DNA from 4 places in the Pseudomonas sp. Arb-4-2C genome. Region 4 is predicted to be linked to each of the others. Evidence: predicted binding sites of a transcription regulator. Region 4 holds the regulator's gene; each other region holds the start of a gene.
What was found. Region 4 encodes FliA, which starts transcription of late flagellar genes. Its sites were predicted from a motif close to CTAAAGTTTNNNNNNNNNNNGCCGNTAA; they were not measured.
Positions count from the first base shown of each region.

Region 1 (5,769 bases), 1.2 Mb from region 4:
TTTCTGCCTGGGCGCGTTCCGGGCGAGTCTGGGCCGTGATGATCAGGCTGTTGGCGTCGGCCAGGGCTTTTTGCAGATCGCTTTGCTGGGTCGAGCGCTCGGTGAGCATCTGTTCCAGCTGCTGAATGTTTTCCTTGGTAAAGCGTTGCGCCACCGGCACCACGGCAGTGGCTTTGAGTCGCGCCAGCTCACGCGTGTTCTCGATCGTCTGCTTCGGCGCGGTGGCCAGTTGTTGCTTGAGATCGATCAGCTTCTGCTCATAGTCACGCCGGTTGTTGAGCTGGTTCAGCGTGTTTTGCAGGACTGTTTGTAGGGCCTTCTTGTCGGCCTCGGGCAGTTTGCTGTCGGTAAGCTTGTCCAGGCTGGCCTGCACGGCTTCGCTGGACGGCGGTTCGGCGGCGTACAGCGGGCCGACGGAAAGACTCAGGCCCAGCAGGGCCGCGAAAAAGAAGGAGCGCAGGGTAGGCATAGAGACCGGTCAAGCAAGTGATAGTGGACGCAGTTTAGAGGAAGAGCCCGGGGCCCGGGCGACTTCCTTCGGGGAATCTGACGCCCACTTTGCCGATCTTGTTCCCGTCCATGACCGCGACCGTCCAGTGGGTGTTGTTCCACTCTACCTGGTCGCCAACGATCGGTGCACCACCGACCTTGTGGGCAATGAACGCACCCAGGGTCATGTCCGGATCGATGCCCTCGGCAGGCAACCCGTAAAGCGCTGCAACCGCTTTAAGCTGGGCGTCTCCTTCGAGTACGAAGTCGCCGAAGAAGCGCAGATCCAGACCGCGTTGCGGCGCCTGGCTGAACAGTTTGCCGAGGGCCGGCAGGTTGTGTTCATGGCCGATAACACACAGCAAATCATCGACTTCCAGCACCGTACTACCCGACGGATGGAGCAGTTGCTGACCGCGAAACAGGGCGGCGATGCGCGTGCCTTCGGGCATTTTCAGTTCACGCAGGGGCGAACCGATGCACCATTTCTCCGCGCCGAGCTTGTAGACGAACAGTTCCCACTCACTGGTGATGTGCACTTCCAGCGCGGAACGGGAGATCGGCGCCGGCTCTGGCGGCACCGTTACCTTCAACAGTCTGGCGACCCATGGCAGGCTCGTGCCCTGCACCAACAGCGACACCAGCACGATGAAGAACGCAAGGTTGAAGTACAGCTGCGCATTCGGCAGCCCGGCCATCAGTGGGAACACCGCCAGAATGATCGGCACCGCGCCGCGCAATCCGACCCAGGAAATAAACGCCTTCTCGCGGCCATGGAATGCCTTGAACGGCAGCAGGCCGACAATCACCGACAGCGGCCGGGCGAACAGAATCATCCACAGTGCCAGGCCGAGGGCGGGCAGGGCGATCGGCAGCAGGTCATGCGGGGTGACCAGCAGCCCCAGCACGAGGAACATGCCGATCTGTGCCAGCCACGCCATGCCGTCGAGCATGTGCAGGATGCCGTGACGACTGCGCACCGGACGGTTGCCGATCACCAGACCGCACAGGTAAACGGCGAGGAAGCCGCTGCCGTGCAGGGCATTGGTCAGGGCGAACACCACCAGGCCGCCGGCGATCACCAGAATCGGATAGAGGCCGGTGGCAAGGTTGATCCGGTTGACCAGTTGCAGCATCAGCCAGCCGCCGCCCAGACCGATCACGCCGCCGATGCCGAACTCGCGGATCAGGTGGGTCAACAGGCTCCAGTGCAGGCCGGTCTGGCCGCTGGCGAGCATGTCGATCAGGGTCACGGTGAGGAACACCGCCATCGGGTCGTTGCTGCCGGACTCGATTTCCAGGCTGGCGGTCACCCGTTCGTTGAGGCCTTTGCCGCCGAGCAGCGAGAACACTGCTGCGGCGTCGGTGGAGCCGACGATAGCGCCGATCAGCAGGCCCTGGATCAGGTTCAGGTCGAACAGCCACGCAGCGGCCATGCCGGTCAGCCCGGTGGTGATCAGCACCCCGACCGTCGCCAGCGACAGCGCCGGCCACAAGGCCACGCGGAAACTCGAGACCCGGGTGCGCAAGCCACCGTCGAGCAGGATCACTGCGAGTGCGAGGTTGCCGACCAGGTAGGCCGTGGGATAGTTATCGAAAATGATCCCGCCGCCATCGACCCCGGCGGTCATGCCAACCGCGAGAATGATCACCAGAATGGGGATGCCGAGACGGGAAGAAAGTGAGCTGACAAGAATGCTCGCACCTACCAGCAACGCGCCGATCAAGAACAGGCTGTTGATGGTCGTCGCATTCAAAGGCAGTACTCCAGAAGCGTAAAGACGGGCACAAACTGACCATGCAGTCTGCGTGCCAGCGATTCTAACCTGTTGAAATGTGATGCTGTCAAAAAGGTTTTTCAGTGGGGGATGCAGATTTGGGTTCGGCTTGAGATCGCTGCCCTCACCCTGGCCCTCTCCCGGAGGCGGAGGGGACTGACCGAGTGGCTCTCTCGAGTTACATCGACCTGAAATAGCGAGTCGAACTCAGGTTTTGAAAAGCACGAAGATCTGCTCCCTTTCCCCCTCGCCCCCTTTAGGGGGAGAGGGTTGGGGTGATGGGGCGCTCTTGATCTTGCTTTTAGATCAAAGGCTGAACCGCCCAACCATATTGTTCAGATCCAGCGCCAGGCGCGACAGCTCGTTGCTCGCCGCACTGGTCTGATTCGCGCCGGTGGCCGACTGCACCGACAGGTCGCGAATGTTCACCAGGTTGCGATCCACTTCGCGGGCCACTTGTGCCTGCTCTTCGGCAGCGCTGGCGATCACCAGGTTGCGCTCGTTGATTTCAACGATCGCGGTGTTGATGGTGTCCAGCGACAGACCGGCGCCACGGGCGATGTTCAGCGTCGATTCGGCGCGCTCGGTGCTGTTGCGCATCGAATCCACGGCGTGTTCGGTGCCGCTCTGGATGCTGCCGATCATCCGCTCGATTTCGCTGGTCGACTGCTGGGTGCGGTGTGCCAGGGCACGGACTTCGTCCGCCACCACGGCAAAACCGCGCCCGGCTTCACCGGCACGTGCCGCTTCGATAGCTGCGTTGAGGGCCAGCAGGTTGGTCTGATCGGCCAGGCCGCGAATCACGTCTAGCACCTTGCCGATGTCACGGGATTCGTTCGCCAGATCACCGATCAGGGTCGCAGTGCTCTGCACATCGGCGCTCATGCGTTCGATGGCGCTGACGGTTTCCTGTACCAGGTCACGGCCGTCGCCCGCCGAAGTGGTGGCGTTCTTCGAGGCTTCCGAAGTGCTTACCGCATTGCGTGCGACTTCTTCCACGGCACTGGTCATTTCGTTGACGGCGGTGGCGGCCTGTTCGATTTCGTTGTTCTGCTGGGTCAGGCCACGGGCGCTTTCGTCGGTGACGCTGTTCAGCTCTTCGGCAGCGGAAGCCAGCTGGGTGGCGGAGCCGGAGATGCGCTGCAGGGTGTCGCGCAGTTTCGATTGCATCTTGGCCATGGCCGCCAGCAGGCGCCCGGCTTCGTCGGTGCCGTCAACGTGGATCGGCTGGGTCAGGTTGCCTTCGGCAATGGTTTCCGCCGCGTCCAGCGCTTTCGAGATCGGCTTGGTGATGCTGAGGGTCAGCAGCCAGGCGAACAGGAACGTCAGGCCAGTGGCGACGACCAGCAGGGTGACCACCAGATTGAATGCCGAGGAGTATTGCTCGGCGGCCTGTTGGTTGGTTTCGCTGATCTGCTGGCCATTGATTTGCATCAGGCGGTTGAGCACGCTGTTCATCGCCTCGGAGTTGTCGAGCAACTGGGTGTTCAGCAGGTTGCGCAACTCGTCCACCTGATTGTTGCGCGACAGGCTTTTCATCCGGTCTTCGATCTGGCGGTACTGGCCGAGCAACTGCACGTACTGATCGTACGCGGCGCGCTCCTGCGGGCTGACGATCAGCGGCTCATAGGCGGTTTGGGCGGCGCGGATCTGCTGGTTGCGCATCTCCAGCAGCTCGACGGTTTTCTGCTGCACGTCCGCTTCACGGTTGACCAGCAAACGGTACGACAGCACCCGCAGGCGCAGGGTCAGTTGCGTGAACTCGTCGAGGTTCTTGATGCTCGGCACACTGCTGGTGGTGATGTTCTCGGCAGCGCCGCGGATTTTGCTCATCTGGTTCAAGGCGAACACGCCGAGGATCAGCATCAGGCCGCCGATCAGGGCGAAACCGGTGAACGCCCGGGGGGCGATATTCATATTGCGAAGGGACATGGCGTGATACCAAAAAGGGCCGCATCCATGCGGGCTGAGACTGCTGTATGGATGACTTATCGGTCATACGACTAAAGTCTTGAGGCAGTGTGCGTATTTGTCGCATAAGGGCCTGGGCGACGAAGTGCAGGAACCAGATCGGCAGATCGCAGTCTTTAAAACTCGCAAGAACGGTCGGCCGCCAGGAAAATCAAGGCCTTGCGCCGGTTTAACCCTGGCATCCGCAGTGACTTTTCTTTATCGTACGCGCCCTTTGAAAAACGCCTGGAAGATCAAAATGTTGGAAGCATCCCTCAGCCAATTGGAACAGCTCGTCAGCGACCTGGTGCAACAGAACCAGACCCTCACGCAAACCAACCAGACCCTGTCCACGGAACTGGCCCAGGCCAAGGATGAAAACGAAAGCCTGCAACTGAGCCTGATGGAACAGGAAGAGAAGCACGGCGCCACCGCAGCGCGCATCCAGGCCCTGGTTGATCGCGTCAACGCAGGTCCTGTCAGCGCATGAACCACGGCACCGCAGGGGTAAAAGTCATCTCCATTCTCGGGGAGGACTATTCGATCAAGGCACCGGCCGGGGAAGAACAGACCCTGCTGGACGCCGCACTGATGCTCAAGGCCGCACTGGCCGACACCAAACGCAAATACCCGACGCTGATCGGTGACCGCTTGCTGGTGCTGGCAGCCATGAATCTGTGCTCGCAGCAGATCGAAATGAAGAAGCAGCACCAGGAAGAACTCGACCGTTACCAAGAGCAAGTCAGCGCCACGGTCGAAACCATCGCCAAGACCATCAATCAGGGTTGATGGGGTTGCGCACAACCAAAGAATAGATTGTCGATTGAGTTGTATACAATCGGCACGGCTGTTGCATTGTTTCGGCCACTTATTCTTTGGGGGTGCTCCATGCAGTTGTGGCGACGCAGTATTCAATGGCAGCTGATTCTCAGCATGGGCACCGCCCTGCTGTTCAGCATCCTGATCGTGGTTGGCATTTATACCCTGGTGGTCAACCGCCTCGCCCAGAGCTATCTGGTCGAACAAGCGCTGCCGTCGAGCATCGAAGCGACGCGCAATGACATCGAACGCATCCTCGTTCAGCCACTGACCGCCGCCAAGGACATCGCCAGCAACACGATGGTGCGCGACTGGCTGGCCTCGGGTGAAGACAGCGGAAAAACGGCGGCCTTCGCGCAGTATCTGGAAGGTATCCGCGCCGAACATAAAGCCTTCACCGCATTGATCATCGGCGCCGAATCCAATCACTACGTCACCGAAAAAGGCCTGGACCGCACTCTCAGCCGCGCCAAGCCGGCCGATGCCTGGTTCTATTCCTTCCTCGACAGCAACCAGCCCCGCACCCTGAATATCGACAACGACGGTGCTACCGGAGAATTGGCGCTGTTCATCGATCTGAAGGTCGAGCAGGCGGGCAAAGTGGTCGGCGTGGCAGGGCTTGGCCTGAGCATGAAAGAGCTGTCGGAGCTGATCCACAACTTCAGCTTCGGTGAGCGCGGCAAGGTCTATCTCGTGCGTTCTGACGGTTTGATCCAGGTTCATCCTGAAGCGC
Region 1 covers NZ_CM146899.1:98,340-104,108, forward strand. The annotation lists gene mscK (mechanosensitive channel MscK) at 1-469, opposite strand, end outside; gene AC0J41_RS00440 (potassium/proton antiporter) at 504-2,246, opposite strand; gene AC0J41_RS00445 (methyl-accepting chemotaxis protein) at 2,574-4,199, opposite strand; gene AC0J41_RS00450 (hypothetical protein) at 4,477-4,707, shown strand; gene AC0J41_RS00455 (cell division protein ZapA) at 4,704-5,006, shown strand; gene AC0J41_RS00460 (methyl-accepting chemotaxis protein) at 5,106-5,769, shown strand, end outside.
Region 1: the regulator FliA is predicted to act here: its motif matches at 4,256-4,283, upstream of AC0J41_RS00445 (methyl-accepting chemotaxis protein).

Region 2 (5,769 bases), 1.6 Mb from region 4:
ACGGATACGCTTTGCGAGGTTTCCAGCAACGCAGTACTGGTCTTGGTGGCAATCTGGCTGTGGGTGGCGTTGTAGCCTTCCATGCTGCCCAGTGCGTTGCCGAGGGCAAAGCCTTTGATATCGGTGGTTGGCAGCGCCAGTGCGTTGCTGTCGCTGACAGAATGCAGAATGTAGCTGCTACCATCCTCGCTCACTGCTTCAAGGCCCGAGCCCCCGAGCAAATGGCGCAACGCCTGGTCGGTTGAATACTCGCCCTGCACGCCCGGAGACCGCCGCTCCTGCGTTTGCTGCGGGGTCATCGACAGGGTGATGCCAGCCTGGCGCGCAAACTGGTTCAGCGCCTCACCCAGCGGGCCGGCGGCGATGTTGTAGCGATGACTGCTCGCTTCACTGGTATTGGCGGCGAGGCTCAGGCCAGGCAGCACACCAGCGCCCAAAACTGTGGAGAGCAGGGCGGCGCGAATGGCGTGGCGCAGCAGGCCCGATTCGGCAGTGAAATTCAGAGGGTTCTTACAGGTGATGCGGACAGTCATTGTAGGTTTCCGTGGGAAGTCGCAAAGGCTGAGTTGAAGTGCTTACTGACCAAGCCGGACTTGTCGCGAAAACCCGCCAAAATAATTTCAGGCCACTGCTTCCAGCGTGACCCACCATCGGGTGCGATAACGCAATTGCACCGGCAGGGTCTGCGGCAGGATGGCCAGCAGCTTGTCGGTGTCCTCCAGGCGAAACACGCCGGACAGGCGCAAATCCGCCACGGCCGACGCACACGTCACGAAGCCCGGCCGATAACGTGCGACCTCGTTGAGAAAATCGCCCAGGCGCATATTGCGAGTCACGATCAAACCGTCGACCCACGCACCCGCGTCCATATCCGGTGGCGGTGCCAGGCGTACCCGGTGGTGCTCGATCAGGTAAGTCTGGCCGGCGAGCGCCTCAACCGAGGTGCCACCGCTGTGGATGGCCACGCGCCCGGTGGTGACGCTCAGCCGCGTGCAATCGCTTTCCTGGCGGAGGATGAAGCGGGCATCAGTCGGTTCATAGGTACCGTGACGACTTTGCACGCGAAGCGCTCGGTTGAAGGCCGCGCCTTGATCGTTGCCGCCGCAAGTGACGATGATTTCGCCGCGAGTGAGTTTGATCAGCCGTTGCTGCGCGGTGTAATCCAGATCCACCGCGCTCGCGGTATTGAGCTCGATCCGCGTGCCGTCGGGCAACTGGAAGCCGCGGCGTTCGCCGGTCGCCGTGGCGTAGTCGGCGCTCCATTGCTGCCAGGCCGAGGTGTCCTTGGCTACCCAGGCGGCGGAACCTGTCAGCAAGGCGCCGGACAACAGTTTCAAAGCCTGTCGCCGTCCGAGCCCCTGTGCACTGTTTTCCAGTGTATTGAATGCCACCTGAGTGCCAGGCACTGCGCGCAGGTTATGGCTCAACTCGGCCTGCAGCGACTGCACGCGCTGCCAGGCCAGTTCATGTTCATGATGTTCGGCGCGCCACGCCTCGCACTGGCTGCTCAGGCGAGCATTTCCATGGTTGTTGCGCAGCCGCAGCAGCCAGTGAATGGCTTGTTTGACCACCTGTTGCGGCGGTTCGGCACGGCGCCCTGCCGAGAGGTTATCCACAGGCATCAGCTTGCGTACCGCAACACGTAGCAGTTATACAGCGCATCGGCGACGTAACGTTCCACCGAGCGCAGCGACAAGCCCATCTGTTCGGCGATCTGCTTGTGGGTCAAGCCTTCGCACTGCGCCAGCAGAAACGCCTGTCGCACCTTCGGACGCAAGCCTTCAAGCATGCGCGCGATGCTTTCGAGCAATTCGATCACCAGGGCGCGGGCCTCGGCGCTCGGGATTTTGGCTTCGGGCAAATGGGCGATGGATTCGAGATAGGCGCGTTCGATTTCTTCACGGCGCCAATGGTCGATCACCAGACCACGGGCGATGGTGCGCAAAAAAGCGCGCGGGGCCTTGAGCTCCAGGCGTTCGGTGCGTTGCAACAGGCGCACGAAAGTATCCTGCGCCAGATCCGCCGCATCCGCGGCATTGCCCAGCCGCGTCCGCAGCCACGCGTTGAGCCAGCCGTGATGACTACTGTAAAGCGCCTGCACTGCAAACTCAGGTGAGGACATGAACGCGACAGCCCGAACGTCACAAATGATAATTAGTCGCATTTTTATCAAGGGCTGTGAATTTTGCAACCTCCTCTCGCATAACGTTCTTCAAAAACCTGACAGCGAGCGCTCTGGGACGCCGTTCGGCGGGAATCTGCCAGAAATGCCGTGCATTTCCCACACAGCCCTAAGATTTCTGCAAATGGTGCCGACAGACTGGTGAGACATGCGTGCACCAAAGTAGAGCGGCCATCAGAACGCTGCCTACCAGCTATTGGACATTTGGAGCTACATGGAATGTTGCATCCCGGAACGCATCCCCACTTTTGCATAAGAAGTCCCATGAAATGAATCTCAAGTTCAGCCATAAAATCCTGTTGGCCGCCTCGGGCGTCGTGGTCCTGGCTTTCGCTTTGTTCACCCTCTACAACGACTATCTGCAGCGAAACACCATTCGCCAGAACCTCCAGTCCTCCGTGCAGCAGGCCGGTGATCTGACCGCCAGCAGCGTGCAGAACTGGATGAGCGGGCGGATCCTGGTACTGGAAAACCTCGCGCAGAACGTTGCTCACCAGGGCAAGGACGCCGACTTCCCGGGGCTGGTCGATCAACCGGCCTTCACCTCGAACTTCCAGTTCACCTACGTCGGCCAGGCCAACGGTGTGTTCACCCAGCGCCCGGACGCGAAGATGCCGGACGGTTACGACCCACGTCAGCGCCCTTGGTACAAGCAAGCCGTTGCCGCCGATAAAACCATGCTGACTCCGCCGTACATGGCCGCAGTCGGTGGTCTGGTGGTGACCATCGCCATGCCGGTGAAAAAGAATGGTGAGCTGCTCGGTGTGGTCGGTGGTGACCTGAGCCTGGAAACCCTGGTGAAGATCATCAACTCGGTGGACTTCGGTGGCTTGGGTCATGCGTTCCTGGTCAGCGGCGACGGTCAGGTGATCGTCAGCCCGGACAAGGATCAGGTGATGAAGAACCTGAAGGACATCTACCCGAACTCCAGCGTGCGCATCGAGAAGGGCAACCAGAACGTGGTGCTCAACGGTCAGGAACGCATCCTGTCGTTCACCCCGGTCAGCGATTTGCCGAATGCCGAGTGGTACATCGGTCTGTCGATCGATCGCGACAAGGCCTACGCGGCGCTCAGCCAATTCCGTACCTCGGCGCTGATCGCCATGTTCGTGGCGGTCGCCGCCATCGCGCTGCTGCTGAGCCTGCTGATCAACGTCCTGATGCGTCCGCTGACCACCATGGGCCGTGCGATGCAGGACATCGCCCAGGGCGAAGGCGACCTGACCCGTCGTCTGGTCGTGGAAGGCAAGGATGAGTTCGCCGAACTGGGCAGCTCGTTCAACCAGTTCGTCGAGCGGATTCACGCGTCGATTTCCGAAGTGTCGTCGGCCACCCGTCACGTACATGATTTGTCGCAACGGGTGATGGCATCGTCCAACGCCTCGATCGTTGGTTCCGACGAGCAAAGTGCACGCACCAACAGCGTGGCTGCAGCGATCAATCAGTTGGGCGCCGCCACCCAGGAAATCGCCCGCAACGCCGCCGATGCTTCGCAACACGCCAGCGGCGCGAGCGAGCAGGCCGATGACGGCCGTCAGGTAGTTGAGCAAACCATCCAGGCGATGACCGAGCTGTCGCAGAAGATCAGCCTGTCGTGCACCCAGATCGAAACCCTGAATGCCAGCACTGACAACATCGGCCACATCCTCGACGTGATCAAAGGCATTTCGCAGCAGACCAATCTGCTGGCCCTCAACGCGGCCATTGAAGCGGCGCGTGCCGGGGAAGCCGGACGTGGTTTTGCGGTGGTGGCGGACGAAGTGCGCAACCTCGCCCATCGCACCCAGGAGTCGGCAGAAGAGATCCACAAGATGATCACCTCCTTGCAGGTCGGTTCACGCGAAGCCGTGACCACCATGAACGCCAGTCAGGCGTCCAGCGAAGAGAGCGTTGAAGTGGCGAACCAGGCCGGCCTGCGACTGGTCAGCGTGACTCAGCGCATCGGTGAGATCGACGGCATGAACCAGTCGGTGGCTGCCGCGACCGAAGAGCAGACCGCCGTGGTGGAAACCCTCAACGTCGACGTCAACCAGATCAACCTGTTGAACCAGCAGAGCGTCGCCAACCTCAACGAGACGTTGAAGGATTGTGATGCGTTGTCGCAGCAGGCCAACCGGTTGAAGCAGTTGGTGGACAGCTTCAAGATCTGATCGTCGGATTGAAGACCGCGTTAGCGTTCTTCGCGAGCAAGCCCGCTCCCACAGGTTGACCGTGTTTCCCTTGAAGGAATGCGATCAAAATGTGGGAGCAGGCTTGCTCGCGAAGGCGGTGGTTCATTCACTAAAGAACTGAAGCCTTACACAAACAGCTTCAGCACATTCCCCATCGCATCATCGGCAAACCCCTGCACGAAATCCTTGAACCCCGGCAGTGCTTCTTCTCCACCTGAAGCCGGCTCGGCAATGATCGTCCAGGTCGCCCGCGACTTACCCGTCCCCAGCGATTCCACATTCATCGCCGCCCACAGATTGGCCACCCCTAACGTGTTGTAGATCGTGGTCCAGGTCATGGCCCGCGCCTGTTCATCGCGGGAGTTGAGCTGTTCAACCACCACGTTGCCGTCCTTGAAGAATTTCTTGCGCAGCGAAGACACGCCTTCGCCGGTCATCTCGATGTGTGACAGCGCCGGAATAAAGCGCTCGAAACCGCCAAAATTGCCGACCACCGCCCAGACCTGCGCCGCGTCCGCCGGCACCTCCACCGAAGACATAACGTGGCAGCCGTGCGGGTTTTTGATCAGGGTGTCAGGTTGCAGATTGCTCATGGTGTTGCTCCTTTTGGTTGAACTAGATGAAGTTGATCTGTTTCAGGTAATCGCAGCCGCGACGCAGCAGTGCCGCGGATTTTTCCGGGTATTGCGCACCCATTTGCTGCACGACGGCCTCGGCGTTGGCATGACCGATCAGGGAGATGTCGCCGATGTCCTCCTCGAAGCCGTTGAGGTAGAAACCGAGCACGCCGAACAGCGCGTTGTCAGCATCGACCCGGCCCAGTTGCTGCTGCCAGTCGGCCACGCTGACCAGTGCGAATTCGCTGCCGGTTTCGCGGAACGAGGCGACGTAGGCATCCCAACTCAGCGGCTCGGGGTTGTGCAGGTTGAACACCGCACGCCCGGTCGAGTAACGGCTGGCGTGGAAGGCGATGAAGCGGGCGAGAAAGTCCACCGGCATCAGGTCGAAATTCAGCGCAAAGGCGGGGACCTGACCGAGCTGGATCGAGCCTTTGAGCATCAGCATCAAACGGTTCTTGTGCGGTTGGCAGACGCCGCTCAGGCTGTTGAAACTGATGTTGCCGGGGCGATACAGGTTGACCCACACCCCGCGCTCGCGGGCCCGTTCAAGGATGCGCTCGCCGACCCATTTCGACAGGTTGTAGCCGTTGCGGATGTAGATCGGCGGGGTCGCTGCAGCGGGCAATTCGAGTACGCGGCCTTCACCATCGACCGTGCTTGACGCCGACAGCGTCGAGACGAAGTTGAAGACCTTTTTGCTGCGCCCTTCGCACAGGCGCAGCAGCTCGAAGATCGGCTCGACGTTATCCGCTGCCAGCGACTCGTAATCGAGTACGTGATTGACGTTGGCAGCGTT
Region 2 covers NZ_CM146899.1:6,017,796-6,023,564, forward strand. The annotation lists gene AC0J41_RS27360 (TonB-dependent siderophore receptor) at 1-533, opposite strand, end outside; gene AC0J41_RS27365 (FecR domain-containing protein) at 621-1,622, opposite strand; gene AC0J41_RS27370 (sigma-70 family RNA polymerase sigma factor) at 1,622-2,122, opposite strand; gene AC0J41_RS27375 (methyl-accepting chemotaxis protein) at 2,452-4,332, shown strand; gene AC0J41_RS27380 (SRPBCC family protein) at 4,479-4,946, opposite strand; gene AC0J41_RS27385 (non-ribosomal peptide synthetase) at 4,969-5,769, opposite strand, start outside.
Region 2: the regulator FliA is predicted to act here: its motif matches at 2,292-2,319, upstream of AC0J41_RS27375 (methyl-accepting chemotaxis protein).

Region 3 (5,769 bases), 3.2 Mb from region 4:
GTGGTGCTCAATACCGCGTTCCGCCAGTTGACCATGGCGGTCAACACGCACATTTTTCGCGTGAGCAACCGCACCGGCATCGCCCCGGGTAAAAATGTGGTCGAGGTGGAAAAGAAGTTGATGAAGTTTGTACCTAAAGACTACCTGCTGGATTCTCACCACTGGTTGATTCTGCACGGTCGCTACGTGTGCCTTGCCCGCAAGCCGCGCTGTGGCAGCTGTCGGATCGAAGATTTGTGTGAGTACAAACACAAAACCTCGGACGATTGAGTGGCTATTGGAATTATTGATTCGTCGATTGAAAAAATCTTTTTTACCCGCAGCAGGAATATCGATATAAGGAGCGCCAAAGGCAGTCTTAGCCTGGAGTTCACCTTATGACTGACAGCAAAGAACAACTGGATGTAGATGAGGATTTCACCGCTGCGGAAACCGACGACGCCGAACCGGTGGTCGAAGTCGCCAAGACCAACCTGAGCAAACGCCGCACCATCGATAACCTGCTTGAGGAGCGCCGACTGCAAAAGCAATTGGCCGATTACGATTTTGATCTCTGACACTTGAAAGCCTCCCGAACCGGAGGCTTTTTACTGTCTGAAGAACCTGTCACCGGCGTCCCATGATCCTTCGGCAGTCCGGACCATCAGACAAGCCCGTTGCGCTGTGCCAGCTCGATCAGGTCCACCAGCGACCGGGCATTGAGCTTCAATAACAGACGGGTCTTGTAGGTACTGACTGTCTTGTTGCTGAGAAACATGCCATCGGCAATTTCCTTGTTGGTCTTGCCACGCGCCAATTGTTGCAAGACCATCATTTCGCGCCCCGAAAGACGATCCACCATATCGGACTCACTGGCATTCCCCAGACTGGTACGCACGGTATGCAGGGCCTGGTTTGGAAAGTAGCTGTAACCGGACAGAACGGCTTTGATCGCACTGAGCAACTCTGTCAGATCCTGTTGTTTACAGACATATCCCGCCGCCCCCGACTGCATGCAGCGCATCGAAAAATGCCCCGGCGCCTGTGAAGTCAGCACCAGAACTTTCAATGGCATCGCCGTCGAGTTCAGGCGCGCAATAACTTCCAGCCCATCAAGTTTCGGTATTCCAATATCCAGAATGACAATATCCGGCATCTGGTCGCGTGCGAGTTGTAACGCATCCACACCATTATCTGTTTCTGCAATAACTTCGTAGCCATGACGTTCCATCAGCATACGCACAGCAAGACGAATGACGGGGTGATCATCCACGATCAACACTTTATTCATGGGCAAGTCCAGTTTCGCTGTTCGAATTTTTAGAACCGGCACAATAGCCCAGTCACTTGCGACATGGCACAAGAGAGTTCCATTACACGCCCCGCCAAAGACATTCCCTACAACAAATAAAGACTATTCCTACAAAAAAACCAACACCAGAGTTATCGGCATGGCGTTGGTATTTCTCAGAGCGGTATTTTGATGTGGAAAATACTACGATCTGACAGCCCTGCCTGCACAATTCATTCGGGCCAGCTAATCATCGAAAGACGCCGGAAATTGCATTGTCGATGCGAGGCCTCATGGATGAATCAGCGTAGCGCCAGACAACACCCGATTGGGTAGACAATAAAACAACGAACCGCGCGCCTCACAATAAACACCTGAAACAAGACACTTCTACCCAACTGACTTTTTTAATATAAAAAAGACCGCCATCCGTAGAACTTTAAACTCCCCACAACCCATTCAACAACCACAATGGAAAATACACTAATGAGCAAACACCATGATAAAAATCAAAAAGAAAATCACCAATCCCATGACTGTAATTGTGATATTTGCATTTATTTCCGAATCATCGGCGGCCATTTCCCTGCCCTTTCTTGGCAGTAATGAACGGGAAATCTATGTCTGGTTTTTAATCAGCTTTCCGTTTTACCTGCTACTGCTGTTTTTCGTGACTCTCAACTTCAACTACCGTTCACTGTATGCGCCTTCGGACTTCAACAAGGACGACAGTTTCTTGAAGATCGCCGACGAGTTGAAGAGCATCAGGAGCAGCGCGTATTCGCCAGACCCGCCATGGATTGAGCACAGCATTCGACTGCCCAAGCGGATCGGCACGTTGCGTACCATAGACATTCGCCCGCTGAGCAGCGCACAGGCGTTCAGAAATATGGCCGAACACTTTCCGCGTCCCGACAAACAATCGGCCGAGGCAGTGTTACTTCTGACCGATCCTGCATCTGACATTCTGTTCAGGCAAATCACGCTCAGCCTCCTCAAACAATCGAAGAAAGGCACAGGCGGAGTAACCATTATTGCTCACAACGTGAATACGCTGAGCACTGCGATTCTGGGGGAGGTGTGATGCCCCGGGTCGAGGACAGATGTGGACAATCAAGAAAATGGCGGGATTGAACATAGCCACAAGCGCGAGTGGAAGAAGGTCAGGCAAGTACAGAACAAAAAAATGGCGGCTGTGTCACTGGGACCAGCCGCCATTTCCTACAGGCCTGCGAGGCTTAGAACAACTTGCGGCCCTTGTTGGCAGCAATGCGCATGCGCAGCGCGTTGAGCTTGATAAAGCCCGCCGCGTCGGCCTGGTTGTAAGCACCGCCGTCTTCTTCGAACGTCGCGATGTTGGCATCGAACAGCGAATCGTCGGACTTGCGGCCGGTCACGATCACATTGCCCTTGTACAGCTTCAGGCGAACCACACCGTTCACGTTGACCTGCGAAGCGTCGATCATCTGTTGCAGCATCAGACGCTCCGGGCTCCACCAGTAGCCGGTGTAGATCAGGCTGGCGTACTTGGGCATCAACTCGTCTTTGAGGTGAGCGACTTCGCGGTCCAGGGTGATCGATTCGATGGCGCGGTGCGCGCGCAGCATGATGGTGCCGCCCGGGGTTTCGTAGCAGCCACGAGACTTCATGCCCACATAACGGTTTTCAACGATGTCGAGACGACCGATACCGTGAGCACCACCGATCTGGTTCAGCGTCGCCAATACGGTGGCCGGGGTCATTTCAACGCCGTCCAGCGCAACGATGTCGCCGTTACGGTAAGTCAGTTCCAGATACTGCGGCTTGTCAGGAGCGTTCTCTGGCGAGACGGTCCAGCGCCACATGTCTTCTTCGTGCTCGGTCCAGGTGTCTTCCAGCACGCCGCCTTCATAGGAGATGTGCAGCAGGTTGGCATCCATCGAGTACGGGGATTTTTTCTTGCCGTGACGCTCGATCGGGATCGCGTGCTTCTCGGCGTAGTCCATCAGTTTCTCGCGGGACAGCAGGTCCCACTCACGCCATGGAGCAATCACTTTCACGCCTGGCTTGAGCGCGTAGGCGCCCAGTTCGAAACGCACCTGGTCGTTGCCCTTGCCGGTAGCGCCATGGGAAATGGCGTCAGCACCGGTTTCGTTGGCGATTTCGATCAGGCGTTTGGCGATCAGCGGACGTGCGATGGAAGTACCCAGCAGGTACTCGCCTTCGTAAACGGTGTTGGCGCGGAACATCGGGAACACGAAATCGCGCACGAACTCTTCGCGCAGGTCATCGATGTAGATTTCTTTGACACCCATGGCCTGAGCCTTGGCGCGAGCCGGCTCGACCTCTTCGCCCTGACCCAGGTCAGCGGTGAAGGTCACCACTTCACAGTTATAAGTATCCTGCAGCCACTTGAGGATCACCGAAGTGTCCAGGCCGCCGGAATACGCCAGAACGACCTTGTTTACGTCCGCCATGCCATCACTCCACGGGGTTCTACGGAAAGCCGAGGAGTCTACCGCTCAAATGCGATAATTTACAGAGGCGCGACAGCTTAAGACGACAAAGCGACAGAATCTGTCGAGAGCGCGACGATGACCGGCAGGTCAGGAAGTTGCCGCAGTATTGCCTGGCGTGCTGGCTTGCGGCGCTGGAGCGGCGGTCGGCGCCACCCGCGCGAGCTTCACGCTGACCCGGCGATTCTTCGCCCGGTTGGCCGCATTGGTGTTCGGAACCAGCGGGTATTGCTCGCCGTGGAAACGCACGGTGATCTGCGATTCGGCGATGCCGTTGGCCTTGAAGAAATCGACCACCGCCAGCGCACGACGGCGAGACAGTTCACGGTTGGTCAGACGGTTGCCGCTGTTGTCGGAGTGGCCGTCGAGTTCGATATGATTGACCGTCGGATCAGCCTTCATGTATTCGAGCATCACTTGCAGCCTGGCCTTGGCATCGGCATCCAGGTCGGTACCTTCACCGGGGAAGCCGATCTGCGACTGTTTGACCTGATCGAAATTCTGCGGCAGCAATTTCGCCACACACATCTGGTAGTCGTTGAAAGCCTTGCTGAACTTGACAGGCAGCAGGCGTACTTCAGACACCCGGCCATCGCCGGAAGCACGGCGCACCACCGGGCTGCGACCGTCGAGCAAGCCGCTGATCAAGCCACCGGCCTGAGATTGCGAACTGTTGAACAGCACGTTGCCGGTGCCGATCCTGACACTGCCCAGATAGATGTCGTTGCGCCCCGGCTGCCATGGCGCGGCGGCCGCGAGCAAGGTCGCCGAACCGCCGCCGAGCATGGCGTTGTAGGCATTCAGGCGAAAAATCGCCTGCTCACCGGCCTTGCGCACGAACTGGCCCGAGCCGAAATCGGTGATCGGCTGGGTCAGGCGGCACTCGAACTTGTCGCCCTCGACCGTCCACTCAATGTTCTCCAGACGAGTCTGGTAGGTGAGCGCCATCGCGGGAAGGCTGGCAAACACACTGAGCAAGGCTAAATATCGCTGGCGCACGGGAGGCTCCATTGGCTTCTGTAACACAAAGACCGATTCACACTATGTTTACGGCATACCTACGGGATATCGGAAGGTTCCCGCAAAACTTGATAGCGAGTGCCTGCAAGAGTCTTTTCCGGTAGCATTCCCCTCAGTTTGACCCGCCTGGAATCCCCTCATGTCCGACCGCCTGACCCTGCTGCGTCCCGACGACTGGCACATTCATCTTCGCGATGGTGCCGTGTTGACCAATACCGTTGCCGATGTTGCGCGCACCTTTGGCCGCGCCATCATCATGCCCAACCTGGTACCACCGGTGCGCAATGCCGCCGAAGCCGACGGCTATCGCCAGCGGATTCTCGCTGCCCGCCCGGCCGGCAGTCGCTTCGAACCGCTGATGGTGCTGTACCTCACCGACCGCACCCAGCCCGAAGAAATTCGTGAGGCCAAGGCCAACGGTTTCGTGCACGCCGCCAAACTGTACCCGGCCGGCGCCACCACCAACTCCGATTCCGGGGTGACCAGCATCGACAAGATCTTCCCGGCGCTGGAAGCCATGGCCGAAGTCGGCATGCCGCTGCTGATCCACGGTGAAGTCACCCGTGGCGATGTCGACGTTTTCGATCGCGAAAAGATTTTCATCGATGAACACATGCGCCGTGTGGTCGAGCGTTTCCCAACGCTCAAAGTGGTGTTCGAACACATCACTACCGGCGACGCCGTGCAGTTCGTCAACGAGGCTTCGTCCAACGTTGGCGCGACCATCACCGCGCACCACCTGCTGTACAACCGCAACCACATGCTGGTGGGCGGGATTCGGCCGCACTTTTATTGCCTGCCGATCCTCAAGCGTAATACGCATCAGGAAGCCCTGCTCGACGCCGCCACCAGCGGCAGCGCGAAGTTCTTCCTCGGCACCGACTCGGCGCCGCATGCCCAGCACGCCAAGGAAGCCGCCTGCGGTTGCGCCGGCTGCTACACCGCCTACGCCGCTATCGAGATGTACGCCGAAGCCTTCGAACA
Region 3 covers NZ_CM146899.1:4,498,375-4,504,143, forward strand. The annotation lists gene nth (endonuclease III) at 1-270, shown strand, start outside; gene AC0J41_RS20350 (PA3496 family putative envelope integrity protein) at 378-557, shown strand; gene AC0J41_RS20355 (response regulator transcription factor) at 644-1,270, opposite strand; gene AC0J41_RS20360 (hypothetical protein) at 1,770-2,354, shown strand; gene AC0J41_RS20365 (argininosuccinate synthase) at 2,509-3,726, opposite strand; gene AC0J41_RS20370 (flagellar protein MotY) at 3,856-4,764, opposite strand; gene pyrC (dihydroorotase) at 4,925-5,769, shown strand, end outside.
Region 3: the regulator FliA is predicted to act here: its motif matches at 4,831-4,858, upstream of AC0J41_RS20370 (flagellar protein MotY).

Region 4 (5,769 bases):
CGTTATCGGTGATGTCGCCCGAATCGCTCGAATCGCCTTCGACGACCAGCTCTTCGATCATCTCGGCCACCGGCGAAGCCGGAGCTTCGTCGGCCGATTGCGGCTCGGCCAGACGTGCCAGCGCGGCCAGCAGTTCCGGGGTGGCCGCCGTGATCGGTGCACGTTCACGGACTTCGCTGAACATGCTGTTCACCGCGTCCAGTGCTTCGAGGACAACGTCCATCAGTTCTGCATCAACGCGACGCTCACCCTTGCGCAGGATGTCGAACACGTTTTCGGCGATGTGACAGCACTCCACCAGCTCGTTGAGCTGAAGGAAGCCGGCGCCCCCTTTTACAGTGTGGAAACCGCGAAAAATTGCGTTGAGCAGATCTGCGTCATCCGGACGGCTTTCCAGCTCGACCAGTTGTTCGGACAGTTGCTCAAGAATCTCGCCGGCCTCAACCAGGAAATCCTGAAGGATCTCTTCATCGGCGCCGAAGCTCATTAATGGGGTGCTCCTACAGGTCTAAAAACCCAAAAAACCTAAAATTCCAAAACTCTAGAATCCAAGGCTGGATAACAAATCGTCCACATCGTCCTGACCGGACACAACGTCTTCTCGTTTATCGGCATGAATCTGCGGACCTTCACCCTGCGAGAGATGTTTTTGTGGATCTTTTTCTGCAAGCATCGCGGCGCGGTCGTGTTCGATGCCCGCAAAGCGGTCCACCTGACTGGCCATGAGGACGAGTTTGAGCAAATTGCTTTCGACTTCGGTGACCAGTTGGGTCACGCGCTTGATCACCTGACCGGTAAGGTCCTGGTAATCCTGAGCCAGCAGGATGTCGTTAAGGTTGCTCGACACCGCACGGTTGCCCGTGCTGCTGCGCGACAGAAAACCGTCGACCCGGCGCGCCAGCTCGCGGAACTCTTCGGCCCCGACCTCACGGCGCATGAAACGGCCCCAGTCGGTGCTCAGGGCCTGGGCTTCCTCAGCCAGACCATTGACGACCGGGGTGGCGCTTTCCACCAGATCCATGGTGCGGTTGGCCGCGGCTTCGGTCAGCTTGACCACATAGCCCAGGCGTTCGGTGGCGTCGGTGATTTGCGACACTTCCTCGGCCTGCGGCATGTGCGGATCGATCTGGAAGTTGACGATCGCACTGTGCAGTTCGCGTGTGAGCTTGCCCACTTCCTGATACAGGCCGCGGTCACGGGTCTGATTGAGCTCATGGATCAGTTGCACAGCGTCGCCGAACCTGCCTTTTTCAAGGCTCTCGACCAGTTCGACCGCGTGTTTTTTCAGGGTCGATTCGAAATCGCCCTGTGAAGATTCGTTATGCTCCATAGCTCCCCCGCGCGTTCATCAGCCGATGCGTTCGAAAATCTTCTCGATTTTTTCTTTCAGCGCCTGAGCCGTGAAAGGTTTGACCACGTAGCCGTTCACACCGGCCTGAGCGGCCTCGATGATCTGCTCGCGCTTGGCTTCTGCAGTCACCATCAGCACGGGCAGGTGCTTGAGTTTTTCATCGGCACGCACGTGGCGCAGCAGGTCGATACCGGTCATGCCCGGCATGTTCCAGTCCGTTACCAGAAAGTCGATGCTTCCGCTGTTGAGCACCGGAATGGCAGTCGTGCCATCGTCGGCCTCGACGGTGTTGGTGAACCCCAGATCACGCAGCAGGTTCTTGATGATCCGCCGCATCGTTGAGAAGTCATCAACGATGAGGATTTTCATGTTCTTGTCCAATTCGACCTCCAAGCAGTCTTAAACGCGCCCAGCACCTGGACGCGCCATTTCAATCAATCCGGCAAAGCACTCGATGACTGTCTGGAGCACAACAGAGCAAGACCGGTGCCGTTCATCACCGCACCAGCCTCGTTCGCAGTGTCCCCACACTGCCTTCAGCGCGCTCGCCACTCCCCCAAACGCCCCCGCAAGCGGGCCGCGCACTGGCTGTGTAACTGGCTGACCCGCGATTCACTGACGCCAAGGACTTCACCGATCTCCTTGAGGTTCAGCTCTTCGTCGTAGTACAGCGCCAACACCAGTCGCTCACGCTCCGGCAAATTGGCAATCGCGTCCGCCAGCGCGGCCTGGAAGCGTTCATCTTCCAGATCGCGTGACGGCTCAAGATGAGAACTGGCGCCATCCTCGTGCAGCCCTTCGTGTTCGCCGTCCTGCAACAGGTCGTCGAAACTGAACAGCCGGCTGCCCAGCGTGTCATTCAAAATCCCGTAGTAATCGTCGAGACTCAATTGGAGTTCGGCCGCAACCTCGTGATCTTTAGCATCACGGCCGGTTTTAGCTTCAATTGCCCGAATTGCGTCACTGACCATACGGGTGTTGCGGTGAACCGAGCGTGGCGCCCAATCACCTTTGCGCACTTCATCGAGCATCGCACCGCGGATTCGAATGCCCGCGTACGTTTCGAAACTGGCGCCCTTGCTGGCGTCATATTTGGTCGAGACTTCGAGCAGGCCGATCATCCCGGCCTGAATCAGATCTTCGACCTGCACACTCGCCGGCAAGCGCGCCAGCAGGTGATAGGCAATGCGCTTGACCAGTGGCGCGTAACGCTCGATCAACTCGTACTGCGCGTCACGTGCCGACTTCTTGTAGTAATTCATACCGCTGGCGGTCATAACACAGGCCCTGCCGTTTGCTGCACGAGGCGCTCGACGAAAAACTCAAGGTGACCGCGCGGGTTGGCAGGCAGCGGCCAGGTATCGACCTTCTGCGCGATCGCCTTGAACGCCAGCGCGCACTTGGAACGCGGAAAGGCTTCATAGACCGCTCGCTGCTTCTGCACTGCCTTGCGCACGCTTTCGTCGTACGGCACCGCGCCGACGTATTGTAAGGCGACATCGAGGAAGCGATCCGTGACCTTGGTCAACTTGGCGAACAGGTTGCGCCCTTCCTGCGGGCTCTGCGCCATGTTGGCGAGGACGCGGAAGCGGTTCATGCCGTAGTCGCGATTGAGCAGTTTGATCAACGCGTAGGCATCGGTGATCGAAGTCGGCTCGTCGCAGACCACCAGCAACACTTCCTGGGCTGCGCGGACAAAGCTGACTACCGAGTCACCAATGCCTGCAGCGGTGTCGATCACCAGCACATCGAGGTTGTCGCCGATGTCGCTGAAGGCCTGAATCAGACCGGCATGTTGCGCCGGACTCAGGTGAACCATGCTCTGGGTGCCGGAGGCGGCCGGCACGATGCGGATCCCGCCGGGACCTTGCAACAGCACGTCGCGCAGCTCGCAGCGACCTTCGATCACGTCGGCCAGGGTACGTTTGGGGGTCAGTCCCAGCAGAACGTCGACGTTCGCCAGCCCCAGGTCGGCGTCCAGCAGCATGACCCGACGGCCAAGCTCTGCCAACGCCAGAGACAAGTTCACTGACACGTTAGTCTTGCCGACGCCACCTTTGCCGCCGGTCACCGCGATCACCTGTACGGGATGCATGCTGCCCATGTTATTTCTTTACCTTGTCTTGCATAGACGGAGGCCACATTACTGGCTGCGCGTTCTCAACCGGAACAATGCATGGCAGACCATCGATGTAGGTACAAAAACGGTTCATTACCTCAGCCAACCTGCTTGGTCGGGCTGTGGTAGATATCAGCGAACATGTCAGCCATGGCTTCTTCGCTGGGTTCTTCCTGCATTTGCACGCTGACGGCGCGGCTGACCAGTTGATGGCGGCGCGGCAGATGCAGATCATCCGGAATCCGTGGGCCATCGGTCAGGTACGCGACCGGCAGTTCATGACTGATTGCCAGGCTCAACACTTCGCCCAGGCTTGCTGTCTCATCCAGTTTAGTCAGGATGCACCCGGCAAGCCCGCAACGCTTGTAACTGTGATAAGCGGCGGTTAGAACCTGTTTCTGGCTGGTGGTTGCCAGGACCAGATAATTTTTTGAACGGATGCCACGACCGGCCAGGCTTTCGAGCTGCATGCGCAGGGCCGGATCGCTGGCCTGCAGGCCGGCAGTATCGATCAGCACCACGCGCTTGCGCAGCAGTGGATCCAGCGCCTGAACCAGCGACTGGCCCGGATCAACGTGCGTCACCGGCACGTTGAGAATCCGGCCCAGGGTCTTGAGTTGTTCCTGAGCGCCGATGCGGAAGCTGTCCATGCTGACCAGCGCCACATTCTGCGCGCCGTACTTGAGCACGTAGCGCGCGGCGAGCTTGGCCAGGGTGGTGGTCTTGCCCATGCCGGCCGGGCCGACCATGGCAATCACTCCACCCTCTTCCAGCGGCTCGACTTCCGGTACGGCAATCATCCGCGCCAGATGTGCGAGCAGCATGCGCCAGGCCTGACGAGGCTCTTCGATGTCGGTGATCATTGCCAGCAGGTCGCGCGACAACGGGCCGGACAGACCGATACGTTGCAGACGGCGATACAGGTTGGCTTGCGCCGGACGGCTGCCTTGCAGTTGATTCCAGGCCAGGGTGCCGAGCTGCACTTCCATCAGCTCGCGCAGGCTGTTCAATTCAAAACGCATCGAATCCAGTGCACGCGGGTCAATCCCGCCGGAGGACTGCGCAGGCGCCGGGGCCGGGCGCGCCGGGGCGGCGTAAGTCGGTTCGCTCAACGGCTCGGCAGCGGTCAGCGGCAGACCGGCCGTCAACGGCAGACCGGCGAACAACTGGCGATTGGTGTTGCCGTCGGCTTCGCCACGCAGGCTCAGCTCGGCCTGGGCGGTAACGATGCGCGACTGGGTCTTGCGCAGCTCGTCCTCAAGTTCCATGTTCGGAACCCGTGGCGCCAGCGCCGACAATTTGTAATCCAGCGCCGCCGTTAGCTCGACGCCGCCGGCAATGCGGCGGTTGCCAATGATGGCGGCATCAGCGCCCAGCTCATCACGAACCAGCTTCATGGCCTGACGCATATCGGCGGCGAAAAAACGCTTAACTTGCATAAACCACTACCTCAGCCGTTGGGCCCTACTGTCGCAACGATGGTCACTTGCTTGTTGTCCGGAATTTCCTGGTAGGCCAGCACGTGCAGCCCCGGGACGGCGAGGCGGCCGAAACGCGAGAGCATCGCGCGTATCGGGCCTGCTACCAACAGGATCACCGGTTGACCTTGCATTTCCTGGCGCTGCGCCGCTTCGATGAGCGAACGCTGCAGCTTCTCGGCCATGCTTGGCTCCAGCAGAACGCCCTCTTCCGAGCCTTGTCCTGCCTTCTGCAGACTATTGAGCAATATTTGTTCCAACCTTGGTTCCAGGGTGATCACAGGCAGCTCGGAGTCAGTGCCTACAATGCTTTGGACGATGGCGCGGGATACGCCGACGCGGACTGCGGCCACCAAGGCGGCGGTATCTTGACTCTTGGCGGCGTTGTTGGCGATGGCCTCGGCGATGCTGCGGATGTCGCGCACCGGCACGTGTTCGGCCAGCAGCGCCTGCAGCACTTTGAGCAACTGCGACAGTGAAACCACGCCCGGCACCAACTCTTCAGCCAGTTTCGGCGAGCTTTTGGCCAGCAATTGCATGAGTTGCTGCACTTCTTCGTGGCCGATCAGTTCACTGGAGTGCTTGTACAGAATCTGGTTCAAGTGGGTCGCGACCACGGTACTGGCATCGACCACGGTGTAACCGAGCGATTGCGCCTGGGCGCGCTGACTGACTTCGATCCACACCGCCTCCAGGCCAAAAGCCGGATCTTTGGCGGTAATGCCGTTGAGCGTGCCGTAGACCTGCCCCGGGTTGATCGCCAGTTCGCGGTCCGGGTAGATCTCGGCTTCGGCCAGGATCACCCCCATCAGGGTCAGGCG
Region 4 covers NZ_CM146899.1:1,331,376-1,337,144, reverse strand. The annotation lists gene AC0J41_RS06070 (chemotaxis protein CheA) at 1-487, opposite strand, end outside; gene AC0J41_RS06065 (protein phosphatase CheZ) at 542-1,330, opposite strand; gene AC0J41_RS06060 (chemotaxis response regulator CheY) at 1,349-1,720, opposite strand; gene fliA (RNA polymerase sigma factor FliA) at 1,888-2,628, opposite strand; gene fleN (flagellar synthesis regulator FleN) at 2,625-3,455, opposite strand; gene flhF (flagellar biosynthesis protein FlhF) at 3,569-4,909, opposite strand; gene flhA (flagellar biosynthesis protein FlhA) at 4,921-5,769, opposite strand, start outside.